3 regions of the Kitasatospora papulosa genome follow, and region 2 is predicted to be linked to each of the others. Evidence: riboswitches for the same ligand, from Rfam matches in the RefSeq annotation. Region 2 holds a riboswitch; each other region holds the start of a gene.
The links. A riboswitch is a leader RNA that binds a small molecule or an ion and turns the genes downstream of it on or off. The one in region 2 is predicted to bind cobalamin.
Positions count from the first base shown of each region.

Region 1: another riboswitch for cobalamin. It lies ahead of OG362_RS10210 (ribonucleoside-diphosphate reductase subunit alpha); the one in region 2 lies ahead of OG362_RS24930 (cobalamin biosynthesis protein).
Region 3: another riboswitch for cobalamin. It lies ahead of metE (5-methyltetrahydropteroyltriglutamate--homocysteine S-methyltransferase); the one in region 2 lies ahead of OG362_RS24930 (cobalamin biosynthesis protein).

Region 1 is NZ_CP108452.1:2,461,531-2,471,282, reverse strand. Features, by position in the region: gene OG362_RS10225 (GlxA family transcriptional regulator) at 1-562, opposite strand, end outside; gene OG362_RS10220 (hypothetical protein) at 644-856, shown strand; gene OG362_RS10215 (ribonucleotide-diphosphate reductase subunit beta) at 853-1,869, opposite strand; gene OG362_RS10210 (ribonucleoside-diphosphate reductase subunit alpha) at 1,869-4,262, opposite strand; cobalamin riboswitch at 4,402-4,525, opposite strand; gene OG362_RS10205 (GNAT family N-acetyltransferase) at 4,578-5,078, opposite strand; gene mctP (monocarboxylate uptake permease MctP) at 5,203-6,855, opposite strand; gene OG362_RS10195 (DUF3311 domain-containing protein) at 6,852-7,115, opposite strand; gene OG362_RS10190 (GntR family transcriptional regulator) at 7,293-8,057, opposite strand; gene OG362_RS10185 (sugar ABC transporter substrate-binding protein) at 8,344-9,642, shown strand.
Region 2 is NZ_CP108452.1:5,692,706-5,702,457, reverse strand. Features, by position in the region: gene OG362_RS24955 (hypothetical protein) at 1-766, opposite strand, end outside; gene OG362_RS24950 (alpha/beta hydrolase) at 952-2,091, opposite strand; gene OG362_RS24945 (class II aldolase/adducin family protein) at 2,159-2,818, opposite strand; gene OG362_RS24940 (inorganic phosphate transporter) at 3,066-4,316, shown strand; gene OG362_RS24935 (hypothetical protein) at 4,329-4,550, shown strand; cobalamin riboswitch at 4,704-4,831, shown strand; gene OG362_RS24930 (cobalamin biosynthesis protein) at 4,960-5,904, shown strand; gene OG362_RS24925 (cobyric acid synthase) at 5,901-7,517, shown strand; gene OG362_RS24920 (putative cobaltochelatase) at 7,514-9,556, shown strand; gene cobO (cob(I)yrinic acid a,c-diamide adenosyltransferase) at 9,556-9,752, shown strand, end outside.
Region 3 is NZ_CP108452.1:472,008-481,759, forward strand. Features, by position in the region: gene OG362_RS01940 (ABC transporter ATP-binding protein) at 1-320, shown strand, start outside; gene OG362_RS01945 (polysaccharide deacetylase family protein) at 420-1,316, shown strand; partial or broken gene OG362_RS01950 (IS5 family transposase) at 1,400-1,827, opposite strand; gene OG362_RS01955 (hypothetical protein) at 2,062-2,838, opposite strand; gene OG362_RS01960 (ALF repeat-containing protein) at 3,065-3,652, opposite strand; partial or broken gene OG362_RS01965 (alpha/beta fold hydrolase) at 3,890-4,093, shown strand; cobalamin riboswitch at 4,171-4,404, shown strand; gene metE (5-methyltetrahydropteroyltriglutamate--homocysteine S-methyltransferase) at 4,564-6,882, shown strand; gene OG362_RS01975 (aldo/keto reductase) at 7,216-8,043, shown strand; gene OG362_RS01980 (GH92 family glycosyl hydrolase) at 8,121-9,752, opposite strand, start outside.

The sequences.
Region 1 (9,752 bases), 3.2 Mb from region 2:
TGCGGCGGGCGAGGGTGTTCGCGACCGCGGGCCCGTGCGCCTGGCGGACCAGGTGCAGGGCGGCGTCGATGCCGGCGGCCGTCCCCGCCGACGTGACGATCGGGCCCTCGTCGACGTAGAGCACGTCCGGCTCGACCCGGGCCAGGGGGAAGCGCCGGGCCAGTTCGTCGGAGTGCCGCCAGTGCGTGGTGCAGCGGCGGCCGTCCAGCAGTCCGGCCGCGCCGAGGACGAAGGCGCCGGAGCAGACGCTCAGCACGCGTGCTCCGCGCTCCACGGCCCGGCGCAGGGCCGCCAGCGCCTCCTCGGGGTACGTCCGGTCCATGTAGTGGCTCCCCGAGGGCACGGCGATGAGGTCGGCCTCCTCCAGGCGGTCCAGATCGCAGGGCGCGCTGACGGAGAAACCGGCGTGGGTCCGCAGGAGGGGGCCCTCGGCCGACACGACGGCGAAGTCGTGGACGGGGAGCCCCTCGTCGGACCGGTCGAGGCCGAACACCTCGCACAGCACCCCGAGTTCGAAGGGATGGACGTCGTCGAGCAGCAGGGCGGCGACATTCTTCAGCATGACGTCAGTGTGGCAGCAATTCGATGGTGAGTGGCAGTCCTGCCACTCACGAATTTCCGGCACGCGGACGACAGTAGAGCCATGAACACATTCCTGGGCTACCTGGTCATAGCAGCACTTTTCGCCCTCGTCCTGCTGCCCGCGCTCGTCGGTCTCGCACGGGAGCGCCGGATCGACCGCCAACTGAGGGACGCGCAACGGCGCAGAGGGGGGACACGCCCGGAAACGGCGGGCGCCGCACAGCCGGTCACGGCCGCACGGCGCCCGTACGTCAGGTCCTGGGCCAGGATCTAGAAGTCGTCGTCGAAGCCGACGGACCCCTCCACGGCCACCTGGTAGGCGGAGGGGCGGCGCTCGAAGAAGTTCGTCAGCTCCTGCACCCCCTGGAGCTCCATGAACGAGAACGGGTTCTCGGAACCGTAGAGCGCGGGGAAACCGAGCCGGGTCAGCCGCTGGTCGGCCACGCACTCCAGGTACTGGCGCATCGACTCGGTGTTCATGCCGGGCAGACCGTCGCCGCACAGGTCACGGCCGAACTGCAGCTCCGCCTCGACCGCTTCCTTCAGCATGTCGGTGACCTGCTGCCGGAGCTCGTCGTCGAAGAGGTCCGGCTCCTCCTTGCGCACGGTGTCCACGACCTCGAAGGCGAAGTTCATGTGCATCGTCTCGTCGCGGAACACCCAGTTGGTGCCCGTGGCGAGACCGTGCAGCAGACCGCGCGAGCGGAACCAGTAGACGTACGCGAACGCGCCGTAGAAGAACAGCCCCTCGATGCAGGCGGCGAAGCAGATCAGGTTGAGCAGGAAGCGCCTGCGGTCGGCCTTCGTCTCCAGCCGCTCGATCTTCTCGACCGAGTCCATCCACCGGAAGCAGAACTGCGCCTTCTCCCGGATCGAGGGGATCTCCTCGACCGCGTCGAAGGCCGCCGCACGGTCCTCCGGGTCGGGCAGATAGGTGTCGAGCAGCGTCAGATAGAACTGGACGTGCACGGCCTCCTCGAAGAGCTGGCGTGACAGGTACAGCCGCGCCTCGGGGGAGTTGATGTGCTTGTACAGCGTCAGCACGAGGTTGTTGGAGACGATCGAGTCGCCCGTCGCGAAGAACGCGACCAGCCGGCCGATCATGTGCTGCTCGCCGGGGGAGAGCTTCGCGAGGTCGGCGACGTCCGAGTGGAGGTCGACCTCCTCGACGGTCCAGGTGTTCTTGATCGCGTCCCGGTAGCGCTCGTAGAAGTCCGGGTAGCGCATGGGACGCAGGGTCAGTTCGAAGCCCGGGTCGAGCAGGTTCTTGTTCTCGGATGCGCTCATCACTGGCAGGCCTCGCAGGACTCGGGGTTTTCGAGGGAGCAGGCGAGGGCGTCCGCGTCGGGAGCCGACGCCTGCACGGGAACGGTGGCGGCGGCCGGGGCCTGCCCGGACGCGGCGCGGGCGATCCGGGTCGCCGGACGCGAGCGCAGGTAGTACGTCGTCTTCAGCCCCTGCTTCCAGGCGTACGCGTACATCGAGGAGAGCTTGCCGATCGTCGGCGTCTCCAGGAACAGGTTCAGCGACTGGCTCTGGTCGAGGAACGGCGTGCGTGCCGCCGCCATGTCGATCAGGCCGCGCTGCGGGATCTCCCACGCCGTGCGGTACAGCGCCCGCACGTCCTCGGGGATCCAGGCGAAGCCCTGCACGGAGCCGCTCGCCTCGCGGAGCGCCTCGCGGGTCCGGGCGTCCCAGACGCCGAGCTTCTTCAGCTCGTCCACCAGATAGGCGTTGACCTGGAGGAACTCGCCGCTGAGCGTCTCGCGCTTGAAAAGGTTGGAGACCTGCGGCTCGATGCACTCGTACACCCCGGCGATCGAGGCGATCGTCGCCGTCGGCGCGATGGCCAGCAGCAGCGAGTTGCGCATGCCGGTCCTCGCGACCCGGGCGCGCAGGGCGTCCCAGCGCTCCGGCCAGTGCAGCTCGGTGTCGTAGTGGTCCGGGTGCAGCACGCCCCGGGCGGCGCGGGTCTCGGACCACGCCGGCAGCGGGCCGGACCGCTCCGCGAGGTCGCAGGAGGCCTCGTAGGCGGCGAGCATGATGCGCTCGGAGATCTTCGTGGACAGCGCGCGGGCCTCGGGGGAGTCGAACGGCAGCCGCAGCTGGAAGAAGACGTCCTGGAGGCCCATCGCGCCCAGGCCCACCGGGCGCCAGCGGGCGTTGGACCGGCCGGCCTGCTCCGTCGGGTAGAAGTTGATGTCCACGACGCGGTCGAGGAAGGTCACCGCGGTGCGGACGGTGGCGTCCAGCCGCTCCCAGTCGATGGTGCCCTCCGCGACGAACGCGCCGAGGTTGACCGACCCGAGGTTGCAGACGGCCGTCTCGCCGTCGTCGGTGACCTCCAGGATCTCCGTGCAGAGGTTCGAGGAGTGCACGACCCGGCCCGGCTCGGCGGTCTGGTTGGCCGTGCGGTTGGAGGCGTCCTTGAACGTCATCCAGCCCTGGCCGGTCTGCGCGAGGGTGCGCATCATCCGGCCGTACAGCTCACGTGCCGGCAGGGTCCTGCGGGCCAGCCCCTTCGCCTCGGCCGCGCGGTAGGCCGCGTCGAACTCGTCCCCCCACAGGTCCACCAGTTCGGGCGCGTCGGCCGGGGAGAACAGCGACCACTGCGTGTCCGCGTCGACCCGGCGCATGAACTCGTCCGGGATCCAGTGCGCGAGGTTGAGGTTGTGCGTACGCCGCTGGTCCTCGCCGGTGTTGTCGCGCAGCTCCAGGAACTCCTCGATGTCCGCGTGCCAGGTCTCCAGGTAGACGGCGGCCGCACCCTTGCGCCGTCCTCCCTGGTTGACCGCCGCGACCGAGGCGTCGAGCGTCTTCAGGAACGGCACGATGCCGTTGGAGTGCCCGTTGGTCCCCCGGATGAGTGAACCCCGGGCGCGGATGCGGGAGTAGGAGAGCCCGATGCCGCCCGCGTGCTTGGAGAGCCGTGCCACCTGGTGGTAGCGGTCGTAGATCGAGTCGAGCTCGTCCATCGGCGAGTCCAGCAGGTAGCAGGACGACATCTGCGGATGACGGGTGCCGGAGTTGAACAGGGTGGGGGAGGAGGGCAGGTAGTCGAGCCGGTTCATCAGGCCGTACAGGGCGGCCACTTCCTCCAGGGCCCGCTCGGAGGTGTCCTCGGCCAGCCCGGCGGCGACGCGCAGCATGAAGTGCTGCGGGGTCTCGATGACCTGGCGGGTGAGCGGGTGCCGCAGCAGGTACCGGCTGTGCAGTGTCCGCAGCCCGAAGTAGCCGAAGCGGTCGTCCGCGCCGTCGGCGAGGGCCCGGTCGACCAGGGCGTCGAGTGCGGCGGCGTGCAGGGTGACGAACTCGGCCGTACGGTCCGCGATCAGGCCCTCGCGGTGCCCGACGGCGACCGAGGCCGAGAAGGAGACGGCGCCCTGTCCGGCGGCCTCGTCCGCGACGGCCCGGGTGAGGAGCCGGGCGGCGAGCCGCGAGTAGGACGGGTCCTCCGAGATCAGGCCGGCGGCGGCCTCGGTGGCCAGCGAGCGCAGTTCCGCCTCGTCCGACCGCGCGCTGCGGCCGCGCAGGGCGGCGGCGGCGACCCGTCCGGGGTCGGTGTCGGGGAGATCGGCGGTGAGGCCGGTCAGGGTCCGCAGCAGGGCGGTCCCGGGCGCGTCGGTCGTACGGCCTTCGGATTCCGCGGCTGAAACCGGGTCGGCTGGCGCGATGGTCACTGGGGCTATCCCTCGCTCGGCTCAGGGCCTGCGGGAGCGGGGCAGCCGGAACACAGGGAACCCGGGGGAGGGCAGCACGGTGCGCGCGGCGTCCACCGGCCCTCCGCGGGGCCCGGACGTCTCTGCGTCCGGTTCGGTCGAGCCGGACGCACTGTCGACAGGTCCTCGGACTCCGCGGTGCGCGTATACGCACCGATCACACCGTTGCGGGACAGTTCCGGATTCGCACCGGATTCCCCTGCGGCGACAGCGAGGTCGAGCATACATGTGGGGGCCGCCGATTGCGGCGGCCCCCACATGTAGTGTCGTGACGGGTCAGAGAGGGAGACGGAACGTCAGGAGGGTGAAGCCCGGCAGAGGGCTCCAGTCCCGCTCCGGCGTCCGTACGAAGCCCAGGCGGCGGTAGATCCGGTGGGCGGCCTCCATCGACGACCGGGTCGACAGGACGATCCCGGAGAGGCCGCCCGCGGCGCGTGCCCGGTCCACGCAGGCCCGCACCAGCGCCTCGCCCGCACCGCGCCCGCGCGCCGTCCCGGAGACGGCCAGCATCCGGAACTCGGCCTCGTCCGGGCCGGCGACGTCCGCCCACGGGCTGCCGGGCGCGACGTAGGTGACACCGCCCAGCAGCTCGCCCCCGGCGTCCACCGCGGCCAGCACCAGGGCCTCGGCGGCCCGTCGCCCGACGGCGCGGAGCTGCTCCAGGTAGGGGTCGCCGGTGCCGAAGTCCAGCAGTCCGTCACCGAGGTACGCCTGGGCCGTGATCTCGCCCAGGGCCTCGTACTCCTCGGCGCGCACAGGTCTGATCGTGACATCCATGCGCGACAGTCTGCCCCGGGCGCGGGGCCGGGCGCACGCTCTTTCCGGGGCGGCACCGGAACCCCGCGGCCTCCGCTCGAACGTCCCGGCGGGGGGATCCCCGCCGGGACGGACGGCGCGGGTCCTAGGCCCGTCGCACCGGCTCGTCGTCGCCCGGCGCACCCACCGTGGCCGGCGGGAGCTCGGTCTTGACGCCGGGGTCGCCGGCGTCCGCCGTGTAGTCGGACGGCGAGGTCTCGTCCACGCCGGCCGGGGCCTTCAGGGCGTTGAGCACGAAGGTCAGCACGACCACCACGACGATGTTCAGCACGATCGCGGTGAGACCGATGTAGCCGATCTCGCCGATGCCCGGGATCTCCTTCGAGGACCCGCCGAAGTGCTTCTGGGTCGGGCTGGCGACGCCGTACGCGGCCACCGTGCCGTAGAGCATGCCGACCGCCCAGCCGGCGATCAGGGCCCAGCGGTGGAACCACCGGGTGAACAGGCCGCCCACCAGGGCCGGCATCGTCTGGAGGATCCAGATACCGCCCAGCAGCTGGAAGTTGATCGCGACCGTCTTGTCCATGGTGAGGACGAAGGCCAGCGCACCGACCTTGACCAGCAGCGAGACCAGCTTGGAGACCTTGGTCTCCTGGGCCGGGGTGGCGTCCGGCCTGATGAAGTCCTTGTAGATGTTGCGGGTGAAGAGGTTCGCCGCGGCGATCGACATGATCGCGGCCGGCACGAGGGCGCCAATCCCGATCGCGGCGAAGGCCACGCCCGCGAACCAGTCGGGGAACATGTTCTCGAACAGCTGCGGGATCGCGAGCTGTCCGTTGTCCACCTTGATCCCGGCTGCGATCGCCATGAACCCGAGCAGGGCCAGCAGGCCCAGCATCAGCGAGTACAGCGGCAGGATCGTGGTGTTGCGCCGGATCACCTCACGGCTGCGGCTGGAGAGCGTCGCCGTGATCGAGTGGGGATACATGAAGAGCGCGAGCGCCGAACCCAGCGCCAGGGTGGCGTAGCCCCACTGGCCCATGTCGCCCGGGACGAGGCCCGCCACGGGCTTGCCCGCGGCCTCGTTCTTCGCCGAGAACGCCTCGCTCGCCTTGGCGAAGATGTCGTCGAACCCGCCGAGCTTGATCGGGATGTAGATGATCGCCACGGCGATGACCAGATAGATCAGGCCGTCCTTGACGAACGCGATGAGCGCGGGGGCGCGCAGGCCCGAGGAGTAGGTGTACGCGGCGAGCACGGCGAACGCGATCAGCAGCGGCAGGTCCTTGACGAACCAGTGCGTGTTCTCGCCGCCGCCGACGCCCATGACGTCCAGCACGGCCTGGATGCCGACCAGCTGGAGCGCGATGTACGGCATCGTGGCGAGGATGCCGGTGAGGGCGACCGCCAGCGAGAGCCCCTTGGAGCCGAAACGACCGCGGACGAAGTCCGAGGTGGTGACGTAGCCGTGCTTGTGCGAGACCGACCACAGGCGCGGCAGGAACGTGAAGATCAGCGGGTACACGAGGATCGTGTACGGGACGGCGAAGAAGCCCGCCGCACCCGCCGCGTAGATCGCCGCGGGCACCGCGACGAAGGTGTACGCCGTGTAGAGGTCGCCGCCCAGCAGGAACCAGGTGACCCAGGTGCCGAACGACCGTCCGCCCAGCCCCCATTCGTCGAGGCTGGCCTCGTTCTCGGCCTTGCGCCAGCGCGCCGCCATGAATCCGATGACCGTCACGGCCACGAAGAAGAAGATGAAGACGGCGAGTGCCACGCCGTTCACGCCGTCCTTCATGCGGACGCACCCCCCTTGCGGGCGCGCTGGTCACGCTGCCACAGCTTGTAGGCGATCATGGTGAGGGAGGTCGAGAGCAGTACCCACAGCATCTGGTACCAGTAGAAGAACGGGATGCCGATGAAGGTCGGATCGACCTTCGCGTACGAATCGACCCAGAGCATCGCCACGAACGGGGCGATCAGACAGAGCGCGATCACCACCCTCGTGGGTGTCACTGTCGGTGCCTTCGGTGGGTTCGCACCTGTTTCTTCTGTCATGCGGCGACTCCGTCCCCTCGCTGATCACCTGTGCAATGCGCAGGAAATCTAGGCGAGAGGCCCGGCCACCGTCACCCCCGTCCGCATTGCGGTCCTGCAACGGTCCTTGTGTCGCCCGAAATGACTGATCCCCCCGCGTGGGCAGGGGGATCAGTGGGCTGTGGGGAACAAGCCGTGTCAGTCGGTGGGACGCTTCAGACGGGCCACGAACTTGTACCTGTCGCCCCGGTACACCGAGCGCACCCACTCCACCGGTTCGCCGTCGCCGTCGATCGAGTGCCGGGACAGCATGAGCATCGGCAGACCGACGTCCGTGCCGAGCAGCCCGGCCTCCCGCGGCGTGGCGAGGGAGGTCTCGATGGTCTCCTCCGCCTCGGCGAGCCGGACGTCGTACACCTCGGCCAGCGCGGTGTAGAGCGAGGTGTACTTCACCAGCGAACGGCGCAGCGCGGGGAAGCGCTTGGCCGAGAGGTGCGTGGTCTCGATGGCCATGGGTTCGCCGCTGGCGAGCCTGAGCCGCTCGATCCGCAGCACCCGCCCGCCCGCTGTGATGTCCAGCAGTCCGGCGAGCGTGTCGTCCGCCGTGACATAGCCGATGTCCAGCAGCTGGGACGTGGGTTCCAGACCCTGGGCGCGCATGTCCTCGGTGTACGAGGTGAGTTGCAGCGCCTGGGAGACCTTCGGCTTGGCGACGAAGGTGCCCTTGCCCTGGATGCGTTCCAGCCGGCCCTCGACCACCAGCTCCTGGAGGGCCTGGCGCACCGTGGTGCGCGAGGTGTCGAACTCCGCGGCCAGGGTCCGCTCGGGCGGCACCGGGGTGCCGGGCGGCATGGTGTCCGTCATGTCGAGGAGATGGCGCTTGAGCCGGTAGTACTTCGGGACGCGTGCCGTACGCGCGCCCGCGCCGGTCTCGCCCGTACTGCTGCCCCCGTCGGCACCCATGGCCCGCCTTCCCGACTGCTGCGTTGCTGCCGTCACCGGCTCCTCCGTCTGTCGCGGCTCACATGGTGGCACGGCCTCGTCACGGGTCGTCGCCCTCCCTCAGGTGTCGGTCCGATAACGGACGCGAGTGCACTTCTTATACACCCTTGACACCCCTAAAGGTCTAGGCCAAGCTCCCGGTACTGGTCTAAACCATTAAAGACCAGGTCCCAGCCCCACAGGTAGCGCCAGGCGTACGTCTTCGCGGTGGGCGGGGGGTTGCTGGTATCCCTGAGGAGGGTGTGGCATGAAGCGCAAGCTCATTGCGGCCGTAGGCGTCGCAGCGATGATGACCGGAATCGCGGCGTGTGGTGGGGACAGTAGCGACAACGCCTCGAAGGACCCGAAGGACCGTACCGAGAGCCTGACGGTCTGGCTGATGGTCGACGCGCAGAGCACCTGGCCGGAACTGGTCAAGGACGTCAACGCGCAGTTCAACAAGAAGTACCCGAAGGTCAAGGTCAACGTCCAGTACCAGCAGTGGGCGGACAAGGCCAAGAAGCTCGACACGTCCCTCGGCGGCGACAAGTTCCCGGACGTCGTCGAGCTCGGCAACACCGAGACGATGCAGTACATCCTCAACGGTGCGCTGGCCGAGATCGACCCGAAGAAGTACGACAACTCCGACACCTGGATCAAGGGTCTGAAGGACACCTGCACCTACGAGGGCAAGCAGTTCTGCGTGCCCTACTACGCGGGTGCCCGGGTCGCGGTCTACAACAAGGACATGCTCAAGAAGGGCACCGGCAGCGACGCCCTCCCGCAGACCGAGGACGAGATGCTCGCCGCGCTCGACAAGGTCTCGGCCGAGTACACCAAGAAGGACAAGCGCTTCTCGTCCCTCTACCTGCCGGGCCGTTACTGGTACGCGGCCATGTCCTACGTCGCGGGCTACGGCGGCTCCATCGCCGAGTACGACGAGGGCGCGAAGGAGTGGAAGGGCAACCTCTCCTCCCCCGAGTCCCAGAAGGGCATCGAGCACTTCGTCAACCTGGTCAAGAAGTACAACAAGGCCGACCAGACCAAGGACGAGCAGGACCACGCCAACGTCATGGCCAACGAGAAGGCGGCCCTGATCTACGGCAACGGCTGGGAGGCCGGCTCCGTCGTCGACGGCGCCAACAACGGCAACCCGAAGCTGGAGGGCAAGATCGGCACGGCCGGCATGCCCGGCCCGAACGGCAAGGCCCTCCCGTCCTTCATCGGCGGTTCGGACCTCGCGGTGACCGCCAAGTCCAAGGTCACCGACCTGGGTGAGGAGTGGGTCTCCCTCTTCACCAGCGAGAAGTCGCAGGAGGTGCTCACCGCGAAGAACATCCTCCCGAACAACGAGAAGCAGCTCGAGCCGCTGAAGTCCAAGCCGGAGACGGCCGCCGTCGCCAACGCCGTGCCGGACGCCTGGTTCACGCCGATCGCGCCGGGCTGGACCTCCATCGAGAAGGAGGAGGTCCTGGAGAACATGCTCCTGGAGATCCTCAAGGGCACCTCGGTGGCCGATGCCACCAAGAAGGCCGACGACAAGGTCAACGAGCTCATCAACAAGTAGTCCCCGGGCTTCGGCTCTCCAGGCGGGGGTCCGCGAACACCGGGCCCCCGCCCTCCTTTTCTCAGGTAGAAACGCCGTGATTCCCGGGTGCAGATCCCCGGAATCCCGAT
Region 2 (9,752 bases):
GCAGCATGTCGGCGGCGGACTGCTCGATGTTGCCGGCGGGGCTCTGGGCCGCGACGCAGATCTGTTCCAGCTTGACCCAGACCGCCCAGTTGCCCAGCGGGGTGAGGGTGGCGTGGCCGGCGCCCAGCGTGAGCGCGCCGACGGAGGCGAGGCCCTCCAGGGCCCAGTCGAGCAGCAGCGCGTTCAGGTCGGCCGGTTCCGCGCCGGTGGGCGCGGGCTGCTCCTGCGGCCCGTACGGCACCTCGCACCGCTCCTCGTGGAGTTCCGCGACGCGCTGGCCGAGCAGGTCGAGGAGGGCGGGCACGGTGACGGGGCCCGCCGAGAGCTGGAGGAGGGACAGCACCTGGGGTACCGCCTCGACGGCCTCGGCCACGGCGGTGGCCTCGATGCCGTCGGGTGAGGCGTGGACGAGCGACCACGCGTCGAAGAGCGCCACCCAGCCGCGGAGCACGGCGGAGTCGTCGCGGTCCCAGGCGCGCAGCCGCCAGCCGGGGCGCGCGGTGTCGCCGTGCAGCTCGATGAGTCCGGCCAGCCTGGCCCGGTCCCATCCGGCCTGCACCTGGGCCGGGGCGAGTGCGAGTGCGGCGGCGGCCCGCTCCAGGGTCCGGGCGGCGAGCGGGGCGGAGCCCGTGCTCGTCCCGTCCGCGGCCCAGTGGGCGATCCGCACGGCGTCGGCCAGGACGGCCCTGGCCTGGCGCGCCAGTTCGGCCGGGGGCGGTGTGCCCTCGGGTGGGCGGGGGGCCGGCCTGGTGCGCCGGGTCGTCACGGCCTTGCGGGCGGTTGCCTGGGGTCGCGGGCGGACAAGTCGCAGCCTGGAGTCGCGCGGGGTACGGGACGTCACGAGGAGCAGTCTTGCCTCTGACGGGCCGAAAGCCCAAACGGAAGCCGTGTCACCGGGGTTCGGAGGGGCTCCGGGACGGGTCACCAACCGGGCGGTTCCGGCCCATCAGCTCACATCAGGGGCGTGAGGAAACGCCGGAGCGCCTCTTCGTAACCGGCGGGGTCCGCGTTCCACATCGCCGCATGCGGAGCCCGTGGCACAGGGTGCAGGGTCACGAGGTCGGGCCGGCGGGCGGCGAGCTCCCGGGACTGCTGCCAGGGGGCGAGGGCGTCGTCGGGGCCGTGCAGGACGAGTGTGGGCACGTGCAGGGCGGTCGGCACCGAGGTGTCCAGGAGCCGGGCGCCGTGCAGTCCGGTCTGGCCCTGGGCGGCCCTGACGGCGAGGGGCAGCAGCGCGGAGGGGACGCCCCGGGCCGAGGCGAGCGCGCGCAGGGTGGTCCTCCAGTCCAGGACCGGGGAGTCGAGGACGAGGCCGCTGATGCGGTCGCGGAGGGCGGAGTTGACGGCCGCGTGCAGGGCCATCGAGGCGCCGGACGACCAGCCGTGCAGGATGACGCGCTCGGCCCCGTAGCGGACGGCGTAGCGGACGGCGGCGTCGAGGTCGCGCCATTCGGACTCGCCGAGGTGGGCGAGTCCGTCCGGGGAGCGCGGGGCGCCCGGGTCGCCCCGGTAGGCCAGGTCGAGCACGGGGAACTGCTGGTCGTGGAGGAACCCCGTCAGATTCAGGGGGTGGTCCCTGGTGGTGCCGAGGCCGTGCACGGTGATCACCCAGGTGTCGCGGGCGCCGGGCACGAACCAGGCCGGCAGGGCGCCGAGTTCGCCGGGGACCTCGACCTCCTTGTACGCGAGCCCGAGGGCGGCGAGCGGGTCGCCGCGGTGGAGCTCCGGGGTGAGGCGGACCCTGGTGCCCGGTTTCAGGTTTCCGAGGGTGACGCGCTCCAGCCGCCGTACGACGGTGTCGGCGGAGACCGCCGGGTCGCCGGGCGGCTGTTCGATCACCGGGCCGACGACCGCGTGGACGTCGCGGCCGGTCAGGCCGTACGTGCCGGGCCGCAGCGCGGAGAAGGAGCGGGTCAGGGTGACCTGCCCGGCCGCGACGGCGTGCACGGTGAGGCGGCGGTCGGCCGGGAAGGGCCGTGGCGAGGGCGCCCCGAGGGCGGCGTCGCTGGCGTAGCGTCCGGCGGCGACCGCTGCCGCGCCGACGCCGATGACCGAGGTGGCGGCCACTGCCGCCGCTGTTGCCGGGCGCACGGCTCCAGTCTCCCGGGCGGCGGCGCCGACGGCCAGTGGGCCTCGGCCGTACGGTGGGCCGCCCGGTTCAGCCAGGCTGTCCGTACCCCTCCAGGGCGTCCTGCACGTCGCGCAGCTGGGCGGGGGTGAGGAGGGTGGGGCTGTGGCCGGGCACGGAGCTGGCGGTGAGCCAGAGCCTGCACATCCATTCGAGCTGGGCGGTGCGGTCGTAGGCCTGGTCGAGGGTGTTCCCGTAGGTGACCGTGCCGTGGTTCCGCAGCAGGCACCCGGTGCGGTCGCGCAGGGCGGTCAGCATGTGGTCGGCGAGCTCGCGCGTCCCGTAGCGCGCGTAGGCGGCGGTGCGGACGGGGCCGCCGAGGAGGGCGGCGGCGTAGTGGACGAGCGGCACCTCGGTGACGAGGGTGGAGACGGCCGTGGCGTGCACGGCGTGGGTGTGGACGACGGCCGCGGCGTCGGTGTGGCGGTAGACGGCCAGGTGGAGGGGGAGCTCGCTGGTGGGGACCATGTCGCCCAGGACCTGCCGTCCTGCGAGGTCGACGCCGACCGCGTCCCCGGGCGCCAGGCGGTCGTAGGGAACCCCGCTGGGGGTGACCAGGACGATGTCGCCCACCCGGGCCGACACGTTGCCCGAGGTCCCCACGACCAGGCCGTCCGCCGCGGTCCGCCGGGCCGTCCCGACGACCGCGTCCCACGTCTGCCCGATCGCGTCCTTGCCCACGTCACTCATGCGGGGATCCTAAGGCGACGTGACCGACGTCTCGCCAACGGGGCAAATCGGTCATGGCGGCGATCTTCCGCTACGCGTGGGGCCGGGCCCCGCACCGGCCGCGGGGGCCCGGCCCCACGCGTCGCGCACACAAGCGGAACCCGCCCACGCGCTTGGGGTCACCGTGCCGCCCTGCCCAGTTCATCTTCCGTTCACCCAGGTTGCTTACGTTCCCCGTGCCAATGACGTCGAACGATTGCCTGGGTAAATGGAACACATCACGCTGCTGCTTGCGATTGTTGTCGTAACAGCTCTCGTGTTCGATTTCACGAACGGTTTCCACGACACCGCCAACGCGATGGCCACCACCATCTCGACCGGCGCTCTCAAGCCCAAGACAGCGGTGGCCATGTCCGCCGTTCTCAACCTCGTCGGCGCGTTCCTGTCGGTGGAGGTCGCCAAGACGATCTCCGGCGGGATCATCAACGAGAACGGCCTCAGAACCGAGGTCATCTTCGCCGCGCTCGTCGGCGCGATCCTGTGGAATCTGCTGACCTGGCTGGTCGGCCTGCCCTCCAGTTCCTCCCACGCACTCTTCGGCGGCCTCATCGGCGCCGCGGTGATGTCGGCCGGCTGGTCCTCGATCAACGGCGGCACCGTCGTCACGAAGGTCCTGCTGCCCGCGATCGCCGCGCCCCTGGTGGCCGGAGTCGCCGCGCTGCTGGCCACAAAGCTGACGTACCGCCTCAACCGGAAGATCACCGACGAGGCCCAGCTCAAGTCCACGGCCAAGGGGTACCGCGCCGGCCAGATCGCCTCGGCCGGCCTGGTGTCGCTCGCCCACGGCACCAACGACGCGCAGAAGACCATGGGCATCATCACCCTGGCCCTGGTCACCGGCGGCGTCCTCGCCCCCGGTTCCAACCCGCCGGTCTGGGTCATCGCCTCCGCCGGTATCGCCATCGCCCTGGGCACCTACCTCGGCGGCTGGCGCATCATCCGCACCATGGGCAGCGGCCTCACCGACCTGCGTCCGCCGCAGGGCTTCGCGGCCCAGACGAGCGCGGCCACGGTCATCCTGGCCTCCTCGCACCTCGGCTTCTCCCTCTCGACCACCCAGTCCTGCTCGGGTGCCGTCATGGGCGCGGGCCTCGGACGCAAGGGGGGCGTGGTCCGCTGGTCCACCGCCACCCGGATGTTCGTCGCCTGGGGTCTGACGCTGCCGGCCGCCGGCCTGGTCGGCGCGGGAGCCGAGTTCCTGACCAAGCAGGGCCCCTGGGGCGTCGCGGTGGTCGCCGTCCTGCTCGTCGCCGGCTCCGGCGCCATCTGGCTGCTGTCACGCCGCAAGCCGGTCGACCACACCAATGTGAACGCGACCGGGGACGAGCCCGCGGGCGTCGTCACGACCGCCATCGCGGCCGTCAGCCCGCCGCCCGCCGGTCTGAACGTCCCGGACCTCAAGACCACCATCCACGCCCCGACGGCCGAGACCCCGGCCGACCGGCCGGCCACGGTGTAAGGACAGATCCGCATGAACATCGACTGGGCAGCTCTCGCGTCCGTCTTCGGCGTCAGCCTCGTGATCACCGTCGCGCTGGTCGGCCTCTTCACCCTCGGCATCACCGGTCTCGCCAAGCAGACGGCGACGGCGCAGGGCGGCGGTGGCGGCGTCCTGGCACGCACCGGCGCGTACGCCTGCTTCGCCCTGTGCGCGGCGGCGGTCGCCTACGGGATCTTCCTGATCGTCGTCTGACTCCTCGGGCGGGCGACCGCGTCGGGCCGGACACACTCCGTGTGTGTCCGGCCCGATGTGCGTCTGAGCACACCGAAGCCTCGCAGGTCAACGGCAGGTTGACGGACGTTCGCGGAGCGTGGTGGACTGCCGGAGCCATTCACGGCGACAGGAGAGGAAGCCGGTGCGAATCCGGCGCGGTCCCGCCACTGTCACCGGGGAGCAGCCTCCACACGGAATTCACGGTCCGCCACCGCGGACCGGAAGGCCGGAGGACTGCGGATCCGGGAGCCAGGAGACTCTCGTCGCCGGTCACGTCGAACCAGGGCGCGGACCCTGAGTGAGGACATACGCCATGTCGGGCTGCCCCGAGCCGGTCACCGCACCACCTGCCGAGAAGGCCCTCCGAGGCACGACGGCCGGCTGAGCGGTGCGAGCCGACCGCGTATTCGCGTACGGCGCCGCCGCGGGGCTGATCGGCGACCTGCTGCTCGGTGACCCCCGGCGGGGCCACCCCGTCGCCGCCTTCGGACGTGCCGCGACCCGTGCCGAGAACCTGCTGTGGCGCGACCACCGCGGCTGGGGCGTCCTGCACACGCTCGTCTGCGCCGGGGGCGCCACGGGCGCCGCCGCGCTGGCCGCGCGTGCCGTACGGAACCGTCCGGCCGCCGCCGTGGCGCTGACGGCCGCCGCCACCTGGTCCGTCGTCGGGGGCACGTCGCTGGGCCGCGAGGCGCGCGCCATCGGCGGGGCCCTGGCCGCCGGGGACATCGAGCTGGCCCGGGAGCGGCTGCCGCACCTGTGCGGCCGGGACCCCCAGGCGCTGGACGGGCCGGGCATCGCCCGCGCGGTGGTGGAGTCCGTCGCCGAGAACACCTCCGACGCCGTCGTGGGGGCCCTGGTGTGGGGTGCGCTCGGCGGGGTGCCGGGGCTGGTCGGCTTCCGGGCCGTCAACACGCTCGACGCGATGGTCGGGCACAAGTCGCCCCGACACCGGCGCTACGGCTGGGCCTCGGCCCGGCTCGACGACGTCGCCGGCTGGCCGGGGGCCCGGCTGACCGCGGCGCTCGCCGTCGCCGCCGGAGGCCGCCCCCGCGAGGCCGTCCGTGCCTGGCGGGCCGACGCGCACCGTCATCCCAGCCCCAACGCGGGCCCGGTGGAGGCGGCGTTCGCGGGAGCGCTCGGCGTGCGGCTCGGCGGCACCCTCGCCTACGGCGGACGGGTGGAGCACCGGCCGGTGCTCAACGGCGGGGCGGGCCGGGACGTACGGGTCACGGACATCGAACGGGCGGTGCGGCTGTCGCGCCGGGTGAGTGTGCTGGCCCTCGCCGTGTGCGCGGCGGGGCGGCTGGCCAGGGGACGGAGAGCCACATGAACGGCGGACTGCTGGTCGCCGGAACGACGTCGGACGCGGGCAAGAGCGTCGTCACGGCCGGGATCTGCCGGTGGCTGGTGCGCCGGGGGGTGAAGGTCGCGCCCTTCAAGGCGCAGAACATGTCGCTGAACTCGTTCGTCACCCGGGAGGGGGCGGAGATCGGCCGCGCCCAGGCGATGCAGGCGCAGGCCGCCCGGGTGGAGCCGTCGGCGCTGATGAACCCGGTGCTGCTCAAGCCCGGCGGTGACCGCTCCAGCCAGGTCGTCCTCATGGGCAGGCCGGTCGGCGAGATGAGTGCGCGCGGCTATCACGGGGGGCGGCAGGAGGCCCTCCTGGGGACGGTCACGGACTGCCTGGAGCAGCTGCGGGGTACCTATGACGCGGTGATCTGCGAGGGGGCGGGCAGTCCGGCCGAGATCAATCTGCGGCGTACGGACATCGTGAACATGGGCATCGCGCGGGCGGCGCGGTTCCCGGTGCTGGTGGTGGGCGACATCGACCGGGGCGGCGTGTTCGCCTCGTTCTTCGGCACGACGGCGCTGCTGAGCCCGGAGGACCAGTCGCTGGTCGCCGGATACCTCGTCAACAAGTTCCGCGGTGACGTGTCGCTGCTGGAACCCGGTCTGGACATGCTGCTCGGGCTCACGGGCCGGCGGACCTTCGGGGTGCTGCCGTACGCCCACGGTCTGGGCATCGACGAGGAGGACGGGCTGCGGGTGTCGATGCGCGGCGCCGTGCGGGAGTCGGTCGTCGCGCCGCCGCACGGCGAGGACGTCCTGCGGGTCGCGGTGTGCGCCGTGCCGCTGATGTCGAACTTCACCGACGTGGACGCGCTGGCGGCCGAGCCGGGCGTGGTGGTGCGGTTCGTGGACCGCGCGGAGGAGCTGGTCGACGCGGACCTGGTGATCGTGCCGGGGACGCGGGGCACCGTGAAGGCCCTGGCGTGGCTGCGGGAGCGCGGTCTGGCGGACGCCCTGCTGCGGCGGGCCGCCGAGGGGCGGCCGGTGCTGGGGATCTGCGGCGGGTTCCAGGTCCTGGGCGAGCACATCGAGGACGACGTGGAGTCGCGGGCCGGTCGCGTCGAGGGGCTCGGGCTGCTGCCGGTGCGGGTCCGCTTCGGCCGCGAGAAGGTGCTGGCCCGGCCGGTCGGGACGGCGCTGGGGGAACCGGTGGAGGGCTACGAGATCCATCACGGGGTCGCCGAGGTGAGCGGCGGCGAGCCGTTCCTGGACGGGTGCCGGGTGGGCTCGGTGTGGGGGACGCACTGGCACGGGTCGCTGGAGAGCGATGCCTTCCGGCGGGCGTTCCTGACCGAGGTCGCGCGGGCCGCCGGACGCCGGTTCGCGGCGGCGCCCGACACGAGCTTCGGGGCGCTGCGGGAGGAACAGCTCGACCGGCTGGGGGACCTGATCGAGGAACACGCCGACACGGACGCGTTGTGGCGGCTGATCGAGACCGGCGCGCCGGAGGGGCTCCCGTTCGTCCCGCCGGGCGCGCCGCCCGCGCCGGCCCTCGCCTCCGGAACGTCCGGAAGACCCGCTCCGGACGGGCGAGGGTTCGCCGGGACCGGACGTGAGAGTGCAGATGTGACCGTTACAGAGGAGGCTCCGTGAGTACGCCGTATCCCTTCACCGCCCTCGTCGGGCAGGACGATCTGCGGCTCGGGCTGCTGCTCAACGCCGTCAGTCCCGCCGTGGGCGGGGTCCTGGTCCGGGGCGAGAAGGGCACCGCGAAGTCCACCGCGGTGCGGGCGCTGGCCGCCCTCATGCCCGAGGTCGCGGTCGTGGCGGGGTGCCGTTTCTCGTGCGACCCGGGGGCGCCCGACCCGGCGTGTCCCGACGGTCCGCACGAGGCGGGGACGGGCGTGTCGCGTGCGGCGCGGACCGTGGAGCTTCCGGTCGGCGCGTCGGAGGACCGGCTGGTGGGTGCGCTCGACATCGAGCGGGCCCTCTCCGAGGGAGTGAAGGCCTTCGAGCCGGGGCTCCTCGCCGACGCCCATCGCGGGATCCTGTACGTCGACGAGGTCAATCTGCTCCACGACCACCTGGTGGACCTGCTGCTCGACGCGGCGGCCATGGGCGCCTCCTACGTGGAGCGGGAGGGTGTGTCGGTCCGTCACGCCGCCCGTTTCCTGCTGGTCGGGACGATGAACCCGGAGGAGGGCGAGCTCCGGCCGCAGCTGCTGGACCGCTTCGGGCTGACCGTCGAGGTGGCCGCCTCGCGTGAGACGGACCTGCGCGTGGAGGTCGTGCGGCGGCGGCTCGCGTACGACGACGACCCGGCGGGGTTCGCGGCACGGTGGGCGGACGAGGAGGCGGCGCTGCGGGAACGCATCGTCTCCGCGCGCGCCCTGCTCCCCCGTGTGGTGCTCGGCGACGGCGTGTTGCGGCAGATCGCGGCGACCTGCGCGGCGTTCGAGGTCGACGGGATGCGCGCCGACATCGTCATGGCCCGTACCGCGACGGCGCTGGCCGCGTGGGCGGGACGCGAGGAGGTCGTCTCCGACGACGTGCGGCAGGCCGCGCTGCTGGCACTCCCCCACCGGCGCCGGCGCAATCCGTTCGACGCGCCCGGGCTGGACGAGGACAAGCTGGACGAGGCTCTGCAGGACGCCGCGGACGAGCAGGGCGACGACGATCCCGACCCCGACGGGCCCGGCGGCGGGGTGCCCCCGCAGGGCGGCGGGCCCGAGAGCGACGGCGGCGGCTCGGACGCGGGCGGCTCCGACGACGGAGGTACGGACGACGGGGGCGCCGACGCGCCGGGCCGGGAGGACACCGGGAGCGGGGACGCGCCCGCGCCGGGCGGCGGCGGTGAGCAGCAACCCGTGCGGGCCGGTGAGCCGTTCCGGACGAAGGTGCTCAGCGTGCCGGGTCTGGGCGAGGGCGCGGCGGGGCGGCGTTCCAGGGCGCGTACCGAGCACGGCCGTACCACCGGTTCGCGGCGGCCCGAGGGCGCGCTGACGAAGCTGCACCTGGCGGCGACCGTGCAGGCGGCGGCGCCGCACCAGCGGGCACGCGGGAGGTCGGGCCGGGGTCTCGTCGTACGGCGTGACGATCTGCGGCAGGCGACGCGTGAGGGGCGCGAGGGCAATCTCGTGCTGTTCGTCGTGGACGCGTCCGGGTCGATGGCGGCCAGGCAGCGGATGAGCGCGGTGAAGGGTGCGGTGATGTCGCTGCTGCTGGACGCCTACCAGCGCAGGGACAAGGTCGGTCTGGTCACCTTCCGGGGGAAGGACGCCGAGGTGGCCCTGCCCCCGACCTCGTCGGTGGACGCGGCGGCCGCCCGGCTGGAGTCGCTCCCGACGGGCGGGCGCACCCCGCTGGCCGCCGGACTGCTGAAGGCGCACGACGTGCTGCGCGTGGAGCGGCTGCGTGATCCGTCGCGGCGGCCGCTGCTCGTCGTGGTGACGGACGGGCGGGCGACGGGGGGCGTCGATCCGGTCGCGCTGGCGGGGCGGGCCGGGCGGCTGCACGCCTCCGAGGGCACCGCGTCGGTCGTCGTGGACTGCGAGTCGGGGTTCGTACGCCTCGGTCTCGCCGCACAGCTCGCCCGGGATCTGGGAGGCAGCGCGGTCACGCTCGACGAGCTGCGGGCCGACTCGATCGCCGGACTGGTCAAGGACATCACTGCTGCCGGGAGGGCCGCTTAATGCCACAGGGACAGCCTGTATCGGTACCGGACGACGGGCTGACGACGCGTCAGCGCCGTAACCGTCCCCTGCTGTTCGTCCACACGGGCATCGGCAAGGGCAAGTCGACGGCGGCCTTCGGGCTGGCGCTGCGGGCCTGGAACCAGGGATGGCCCATCGGGGTGTTCCAGTTCGTGAAGTCGGCGAAGTGGAAGGT
Region 3 (9,752 bases), 5.2 Mb from region 2:
GCGGAGCCGAGCTGTCCGGCGGCCAGTGGCAGCGGCTCGCGTGTGCGCGCGCGCTGTACCGGCGCACACCCCTGCTGATCCTGGACGAACCGACGTCCCAGATGGACCCGCGTGGGGAGCACCGGATCTTCCTCGAGGTCCGGCGCATCGCCGCGGAACGTATGACGGTCGTCGTCACGCACCAGCTCGAGAACACCCGCCTGGCGGACCGTATCGTCGTCATGCGCGCGGGGCGCGTGGTCGAGCAGGGCACCTACGAGGAACTCGCGCACGCGGGAGGCCTGTTCGCCGAGCTGGTAGCCCTCGCCCAGGACAGGTAGGACGGTCCGGGTGTCCCTGCGGACGGTCCGCGCGGTCCCGTCCGCACGGGCACCCGAATCCAGGTGCGCGACCGCTCGTACATGGACCAGACTGCGCGCATGGACGGCATCCCCGTGGAACATCCGGACACCGCTCCCCCGCCGTGGCCGAACCAGGTCCTCGGGTTTCCGCCCGGCGCCCGCCTGTTGCTCGTCAACTGCGACGACTTCGGTATGCATCCCGCGATCAACGCCGCCGTGGTCGAGTCGATCGAGGAGGGGATCGCCGCCTCGTGCAGCCTCATGACCGTGTGTCCGGCGGCCGCCGACGCCATGCGGCTGCTCCGCCGGCACTCCGCCATCCCCTTCGGTGTCCACCTCACGCTGGTGTGCGAGTCGTCCCACCTCCGCTGGGGGCCGCTGAGCCCCGCGGACACGGTTCCCTCGCTGCTGGACCCCTCCGGCACCTTCTTCGAACCGACCCCCGCCGGACGCGCCGCCCTGCTCGAGCGGGCGCGGACCGACGAGATCGAGACCGAGTTCCGGGCGCAGATCGACGCCGTCGCGGACGCCGGGCTCTCACCGACGCACCTCGACTTCCACTGCCTGGCCGACGGAGGGCGCGCCGACATCCTGGACCTGACCGTGGGACTGGCCGCGGAGTACGGGCTCGCCGTGCGGGTCTGGCTGGAGCCCGGGCGCCGGGAGATGCGCCGGCGGGGGCTGCCCGTCGTCGACCATGACTTCCTGGACAGTTTCTCCCTGCCGGCCGAAGGCAAGGCGGAGCACTACCGGCGGCTGCTCCACGACCTGCCGGCCGGGCTCAGCGAGTGGGCCGTCCACCCCGCTGCCGGCCGGGGGGCCGAGACCCTCGACGGCGGGCGGCCGGTACGCCGTACGGACCATGCGTTCCTGACATCGCCCGAGGCCCGGGAGGCCGTCGCACGGGAGGGGGTCACGGTGATCGACTATCGGTCCCTGCAACGGGTCTGGGCGCGGAACACCGATCGGGGCTGAGCCCTCGGTACGCGTACGGCGCCCGCGCCACCGTATTCCGGAACGGGTGCACGGCGCACCCGGGCGCCCCCTAACTGATCATTTCAGAATGAGGTTCGGAGTCGTCGCAAGCAGATGATGCTGCAGGCGAGTAGGAGCAGCCCGAGGTGAAGGTCGGCTCGTATCTCGTAGCGGATCCGGAGGCGCTTGAACTGGTGGAGCCAGGCGAAGGTTCGCTCGACGACCCATCTGGTCTTGCCCAGGCCGGATCCGTGGGCGGTACCCCTGCGGGCGATCCTCGGCGTGATGCCACGGGCGCGGAGCAGGCGTCGGCACTTGTCGTAGTCGTAGCCACGGTCGGCGAACAGCTGCCGTGGCCGGTGGCGAGGCGGCCCACCAGGTCGCGGATGCGAGGGATCGTGTCCAGCAGGAGCAGGAGCTGGGTGACGTCGTGACGGTTTCCGCTGGTCACGGAGACTGCGAGAGGTGTTCCGTAGCGGTCGGTGATCAGGTGGTGCTTGCTGCCGGAGCGGGCGAGGAGGGAGCAGCGGGGCCACGCGATCCCACAGGTCATCAGGCACAAGATCATCCGCCACCTGTAGAACTCTGCCGCCCGCCGGCCCAACTGCCAAGCCTTTGAACCAAAACTCATTCTGAACTGATCAGTAAGGGAGGTCTTCCCGGAGCCGAATGTGGGCGGCAGATTCCGGGAGCCGCGCACACGTGGGAATCGTGAGCAGTGGGCAGAGCGCAGGCGCGGGCCCGATCAGTTGACCGACGTGTTCCGTGTCATCTCGGCTGCCTCGGTGATGGCGCGTTGTCTGAGATCGCCGAACAGCTGCATCGTGACGGCGGCCAGGATGTCGCCCCCGCCAACAGTCCGCCCGTCCCCGCGACGGGTGGACAGGGCGAGGAGGGGGTCCTTGAGCAGCGGGGCCGGGGCTGGCTCGCCCGGCACCACCAGACTGACCGTCCCGAACCGCTTGACCCCGCCCTCGCGGACGACCTTGGCTGCGTCCCGGGCCAGGGCCGTCAGGAACACGCTCGCGATGCCGTCCAGGTCGCGGACCATCGCCGGGACCGCCCTTACCCCCCGGCTCCCCAGCAGCCGTCTCACCCCGGCCTCGAACCGGTGGGCGCCAGCCACACCACTCGGTGTACGCACCCCGCGGCGCTCACGAAGAGACACGAGCGCACCATCGGCGTTGCGCACCTCGCCCATCAGGCCGTGGAAGGTCGGGCTGTGCAGGTACCACGCCGATCCAACCTCCACCTCGACGTTCCGGTCGATCGCCGAGATGAGGTCCTTGGGAATCAGCCTCTTTCTGACCTCCTCGGCCGCCGCGCTTCTCGCGCCCTCGATGATCTCCGTCAGCACGGTCCGCGTCACCGACGCGGCGGCCCACGCGGCCGACCGGGAGACGTGCAACGAGGTCACGTCCCTGAACACCGCTTTGACGAGCTGAGGCTTGAACGGCAGGTCGGTCACGACGGAAGCGGTCTGCGGACCGCTGCGCTCGGTGCGTAGGGGTTGTGTGGTCATCGAAAATGCGCTTTCTGCTGTCGGAGGTGTCAGTGGCCGGTGCCGCACCGGGCGGCGAGGCCACGGAGCTCTGCGGAGGGCGCCGAGCCGACACAGGGCCTGCCGGACGGGGCCGCCTGCACACAGAGGTGCAGGCGGCCCCGCCCGGATTCTCGGCGTTCCGGCGACCGGGCGTGCGGCAGGGGGTGCCACCCGGGCGACGCGCTGTGGTGCGGCGCTGTGCCGGTCAGGCGACCTGGTACCTGCCGACTTCCAGGAAGTGGCGCAGTGCTTCGGGTGTGTTGTCGTCCAGGGCGGCGTTGGCTGCCGCGCGCAGGGCCGGGCTGATGGACGAATCGGCGAGGATGCGGGCGATGGCGACGCGGTCGTCCTCGGCCTGGGCGATGCGGTAGCCGGTCTCCAGCCAGGCGCGCATCGCCTCGGGGTCATTGGCGTCCAGGAGGGCGTTGGCCTCGGCGATGACGCGCCGGCCGCTGTCGGGGTCGGCGAGCAGACGCGTGATGGCGACGCGGTCGTCCTCGGCCTGGGCGATGCGGTAGCCGGTCTCCAGCCAGGCGCGCATCGCCTCGGGGTCGTTGGCGTCCAGGAGGGCGTTGGCTTCTCGTGTCACACGTCGGCCGCTGTCCGGGTCGGCGAGGATCCGGACTATGGTCACCCTCAGGTCGTCGGGGTCCGGCTCGTCCGCGGACGAGGACACCGCGGGCACCGTCACCGCGGTCGGTGCCGCCGTAGCGGCGAAGGACGGGGTGGCGAGCAGGAGGGCCGGGGCAAGGATGCCTGCGGCAATGCCGGGCGTTACGTGAGGCAGTCGCAAGGGGAATGCTCCTCTTCGTTTGCTACGTAGGTGAGTTGAGGACGCCTCAGGGCGTTCACTTCGGTGATGCTGCCACCTGGGTCTGACAGTGGCAGTCGCCCCGCTGCGGTCACAGGGCACCGTCGCCGCGGACGTGGCCGGTGTTTCAGGGCGACGCGCCTTCGAGAAGGGCGGCCTTGAGCGCGGCTCGTGGCTGTCGGGGCATGATCGGGGCGAGAGGATTCCTGGGGGGCGGTCGTGGTGTGGTCCGAGCGTGTGGCGGTGCGCGACGGGGTTCGGCTTGTCTGCCGGGACCGGGGCAGGCCGGGGGAGCCGGTCGTGCTGCTGCACGGCTTGGCCGGTCATGCGGGTGAGTGGGAGGTGGTGGCCTCGCGGCTGATTGCCCGGTATCGGGTCGTCGCGGTCGATCAGCGCGGGCACGGCGCGAGCGAGCGTCATCCGTGCGCGCGGACATCCACCTCAACCTGCTCCAACTCGCCAGCAGCATCATCTGCTTGAGATGACTCCAAACTTCATTTTGAAACGATCAGTATGCTGGTAGGCGCAGCTGGTTCGCCCCGTCCGCCAGACGGGATGCGTCGCAAGAGGGAACCCGGTGGAAATCCGGGACTGCCCCGCAGCGGTGAGCGGGAACGACCGCCGTCATCACGCACTGGGTCCGACGAACCGGGCCTGGGAAGCGACGGCCACTAGGTGTCCTCTTCGAGGGCGTGCCCGCGAGTCCGAAGACCTGCCAACTGCCCGCGCTCGGACGAACCGTGCGCGGACATCCCGGTGACCTCGTGGGCGGGTCGGCGTACGTACCGGGCGGATCCGCGCGTCGCACGACGCCCTCCGCCAGGTGGGTCACCCCTTCGCGCTCCCGTCCCGTCGCCGGGATCTCAGGGATTCATCTCGCGAAGGAGATCTCCGTGACCACCGAACACACGACCGCGGCAACGCGGTCCACGGTGTACGGCTACCCCCGGCAGGGACAGAACCGGGAACTGAAGAAGGCCGTCGAAGGCTATTGGAAGGGGCGGGTCACCCCGGACGCCCTCCGCGCCACCGCCGCCGGACTGCGCCGCGACACCTGGCGGCAGCTGAGCGAGGCCGGCATCGACGAGGTCCCGACCGGGGACTTCTCCTATTACGACCATGTGCTGGACACCAGCGTCATGGTGGGAGCCGTCCCGGACCGCCATCGCGAGGCGGTTGCCGCCGATCCCCTCGACGGGTACTTCGCTATGGCGCGCGGCACGCAGGAGGCCGCACCGCTGGAGATGACCAAGTGGTTCGACACCAACTACCACTACCTGGTTCCGGAACTGGGCCCGGACACCGTCTTCGCCGCGAACTCCGCGAAGCAGGTCGCCGAACTCGACGAGGCCGTCGCCCTGGGGCTGACCGCCCGGCCCGTCCTCGTCGGCCCGGTCACCTATCTGCTCCTCGCCAAGCCCGCGCCCGGCGTCGCCGCGGACTTCGAGCCGCTCACCCTCCTGGACCGTCTGCTTCCGGTGTACGCCGAGGTCCTCGCCGATCTGCGGGCGGCCGGGGCGGAGTGGGTGCAGCTCGACGAACCCGCACTCGTCCAGGACCGCACCCCGGCCGATCTCGACGCCGTCGCCCGGGCCTACACGCAGCTCGGCGGGCTCGCCGATCGCCCCGGACTGCTCGTCGCCTCCTACTTCGACCGGCTCGGGGAAGCCCTGCCCGTCCTGGCGAGGACCCCGATCGACGGACTGGCACTCGACTTCACCGACGCCGCGGCGGCCAACCTCGACGACCTCGCGGCCGCCGGAGGACTCCCCGGCCGAAGGCTCGTCGCCGGCGTGGTCGACGGCCGCAACATCTGGATCAACGACTACGAGAAGTCGCTGGCCACCCTCGCCACGCTCCTCGGCCTCGCCGGCCGGGTCGACGTCGCCACCTCCTGCTCCCTCCTGCACGTCCCCCTCGACACGGCGGCCGAGGAGGAGATCGACCCTGAGATCCTGCGCTGGCTCGCCTTCGCCCGGCAGAAGACGGCGGAGGTCGCCACCCTGGCCAGGGGACTGGCCGAGGGCACCGACGCCATCGCCGCCGAGATCGCAGCCAATCGGGCGGACCTCACCTCCCGCGCCGACTCCCCCGTCACCTACGACCCTGCCGTGCAGGCCAGGGCCGACGCCGTCACGGACGCCGACGGCCGACGCTCCCAGCCGTACGAGGTCCGGGCCGCAGCCCAGCGTGCCCACCTCGGACTTCCTCTGCTGCCGACGACCACCGTCGGTTCGTTCCCGCAGACCGATGAACTGCGCGCCGCGCGCGCCGACCTGCGCACCGGCAGGACCGACTCGGCCGGGTACGACGAGCGGATCAGGAAGGAGATCGCCGAGGTGATCTCCTACCAGGAGAGGACCGGCATCGACGTCCTCGTGCACGGCGAGCCCGAACGCAACGACATGGTGCAGTACTTCGCCGAGCGACTGAGCGGATACCTCGCCACCCGGCACGGCTGGGTCCAGTCCTACGGCACCCGCTACGTCCGCCCACCGGTCCTGGCCGGCGACATCTCCCGCCCCGAACCGATGACGGTGGGCTGGACGACGTACGCCCAGTCGCTCACCGACCGTCCCGTCAAGGGCATGCTCACCGGCCCGGTCACCATGCTCGCCTGGTCCTTCGTCCGCGACGACCAGCCGCTCGGCGACACCGCCCGCCAGGTCGCCCTCGCCCTGCGCGACGAGGTCGACGACCTGGAATCGGCCGGCATCTCGGTCATCCAGGTGGACGAGCCCGCTCTGCGCGAGACGCTGCCGCTGCGCGCCGCCGGCCGTCCCGCCTACCTGGCCTGGGCGATCGAGGCGTTCCGGCTGTCGACGAGCGGGGTACGGCCGGACACACAGATCCACACCCACATGTGCTACGCCGAGTTCGGTGACATCGTCCAGGCCATCGACGACCTCGACGCCGACGTCATCAGCCTGGAGGCAGCCCGCTCCCACATGCAGGTGGCCCACGAATTGGCGGACCACGGCTACCCGCGCGAGGCGGGCCCCGGCGTCTACGACATCCACTCGCCCCGCGTCCCGAGTGTGCGGGAGACCGCCTCGCTGCTCCGCACGGGGCTGGCAGCCATCCCCTCGGAGCGCCTGTGGGTCAACCCGGACTGCGGGCTGAAGACCCGTGGCTGGCCGGAGACCCGCGCGTCGCTGGAGAACCTCGTGGCTGCGGCCCGCACCGTCCGCGACGAGCTCTCGGCCCACTGACGGCGAGGCTCTGCCGGGGTGCGTCCGCGCGCCCCGGCAGGGCCGGTCACAGCTGCGGACCAGGCGCCGGCGCCCGGCCGGACCATGTTTCGGCCCGGCCCGGGCCGGACACGCGAAGGGAGCGGCGGCATCGCACCGGGCGGTGGCAGGACCCGACCGAGGTGCGGAGCGTGGGCACGCGCGCACAGCCCGTACATCCTCACCAATCAGGCACTTTGAAGCTGTTTGCCCCGTTTGGTGACGGGTACGCCGCAGTGAGGGCGGAATGAGGCATTCCGTGAACCGGAACCCGACCGACCACCGCACCCTCACACCGACGAGAAGGAGCCTCCCGTGGCCTCAGTACCCGCCATCACGCTCAACAACGGCGTGGAGATCCCCCAGCTCGGATTCGGCACCTTCCAGATCCCGCCGCAGGAAACACGTGAGACCACCCTGGCGGCCCTGAAGGCCGGATACCGGCACATCGACACGGCTCAGATGTACGGCAACGAGAAGGAGGTCGGAGAGGCGGTCCGGGACTCCGGTCTCGACCGGGGCGACGTCTTCGTCACCAGCAAGCTGGACAACGGCGCCCACGCGTACGACGACGCCCTCCGCGCCTTCGAGGGCACGATGGAGAAGATCCGGCTGGACTACCTGGACCTCTTCCTCATCCACTGGCCGCTGCCGGACAGGGGCGACTTCGTGGAGACCTGGAAGGCACTCGAGGAGATCTACCGCTCGGGGCGGGTCAAGAGCATCGGGGTCTCGAACTTCCAGCCGCACCACCTGCGCCGCCTGCTGGACGGCAGTGTGGTGGTGCCCGCCGTCAACCAGATCGAGGTCCATCCCTACCTCACCCAGGACGCCGTCAGGTCCTTCGGCGCCGAACACGGCATCGCGACGGAGGCCTGGTCCCCGATCGCGCAGGGAAAGGTGCTCGACGATCCGACGCTGGTCCGTATCGCGGAGCGGGTCGGCAAGTCGACGGCGCAGGTCACCCTGCGCTGGCACCTGCAGCGCGGGGACATCGTGTTCCCCAAGTCGGTGACCCGGCGGCGCATCGAGGAGAACTTCGACCTCTTCGACTTCGAACTCACCGAAGGGGACATCGGCGAGATCAACGCCCTCAACCGTGACGAGCGCACCGGATTGGATCCGGACCGCTTCAACGGCTGAGCGTCCCGGCACAGTGCCGTGGCCCGTCCCTCGTCGAGGGGCGGGCCACGCGCATGCGGCCGGTGGGCCTCAGATCGTCACTTCAGGGCCGGCGGCGCGGCGTCCGCCGAGGTGCCCCATCCGGAGGGCGTGGTCCCGACCTCGAAGGACAGTTCCCGCGTCCTGCGGATGTCCTCGGTGGTCAGGTAGGTCTTCCCGTACGCGGCCCCGTCGGTGCGCGCGGACCGGATGTAGCGCGCCGAGTCGGAGGTGCCGGGCGCCTTCACCGTCAGGGCGCCCTCGGGGTAGTAACGCCGGTCGAGGGTCAGGTCGACCCGCTCGAAGACGGGCGTCGACAGGCCCCAGGTGTCCGTCCCCGGCTGCACCGGGAAGACACCGATCGAGGAGAGGACGTTCCAGGCGGACATCGTGCCCAGGTCGTCGTTGCCGGTCATCCCGGTCGGGGTGTCCGTGAAGAGGGTGAGCGCGGCGTGCACCACGTCCGTCGTCTTCCAGGGCTGCCCGGTGGAGAGGTAGGTGTAGGGGGCGATCAGGTCGGGCTCGTTCTGCGGGTTGTACTTGTCCGCGTTGTAGTAGTCGTACGGCCCGTTGACCCACACCTCGCGGGCGGTCTTCGACGGGTCCTGCAGCAGTTGCTCGTAGGCGAAGAACGAGTCGAGGCGCTCGTTCGCCGCGTCGGTCCCTCCGATCAGGGAGACCATGCCGGGCAGGTCCTGGGGGACGAGCCACTGGTACTGCCAGGACGTGCCCTCGTGGAAGCCCTCGCTCCGGGCGGGGTCGGCGGGGCCGGTGAAGTCGCCGTTCGCGTCGCGGGCACGGAAGAAGCCGGTCGAACTGTCGAAGATCTTCCGGTAGTTCTGGGCCCGCTCCGCATAGCGCGCGGCGTCCTGGTCGTGGCCGAGCTCCTTCGCCATCCGGCCGAGCATCGCGTCGGACAGCGCGTACTCCAGGGTCGCCGAGGCGCCGTGGTCGTAGTCGGAGTCACCGGGCTTCACGTGGGCCCGGCCCTTGATGTACGGCGCGAAGCCGTCGGCCAGGTACTCCTTGTTGGCCTCACGGCCCACGGGGGCGGAGTCGGCCGGGGGCACACCGTCGGCGTTCTTCTTCAGCGCGCGGTACGCCTGCTCCTCGTACCCCTTGAGCAGGCCCTGCTGGTAGGCGTTGGTGAGGAAGGGGGTGACCGGGTCGCCGGTCATGATGTTCGTCTCGACCGTGCCGTAGCCCCACTTCGGCAGCCAGCCGCTGTCCTCGTCGATCTTGATGACGGAGATCGCCATGTCACGGGACTCGTGGGGGGCGAGCAGCGACAGCAGCTGCGCCTGGGTGCGGTAGGTGTCCCAGAGCGACCAGTTCTGGTAGTAGGTGAAGCCCTTGGCCTTGTGGATCCTCTGGTCCCAGCCGGTGTAGCGGCCGTCGACGTCGCTGCCGATGTTGGGCGCGAGGAACGAGCGGTACAGCGACGAGTAGAAGGTGCGGCGCAGGGTCTCGCTGCCGCCCTTCGCCCGGACGTCGTCGAGGCGGTCCTCCCATGCGGCCTGCGCGGCGCGGGCGACACGGTCGTAGGAACGGCCGCCTTCGGCGCGGAGGTTGAGCGCCGCTCCCTTGGCGTCCACGTACGAGATCGCGGTGGTCGCCTCGACGGTGCGGTCCTTGGACGTGTCGAACCGCACGAAGGCGCCGTTGCGCTCGGCCCCGGCGGACGAGGCGGT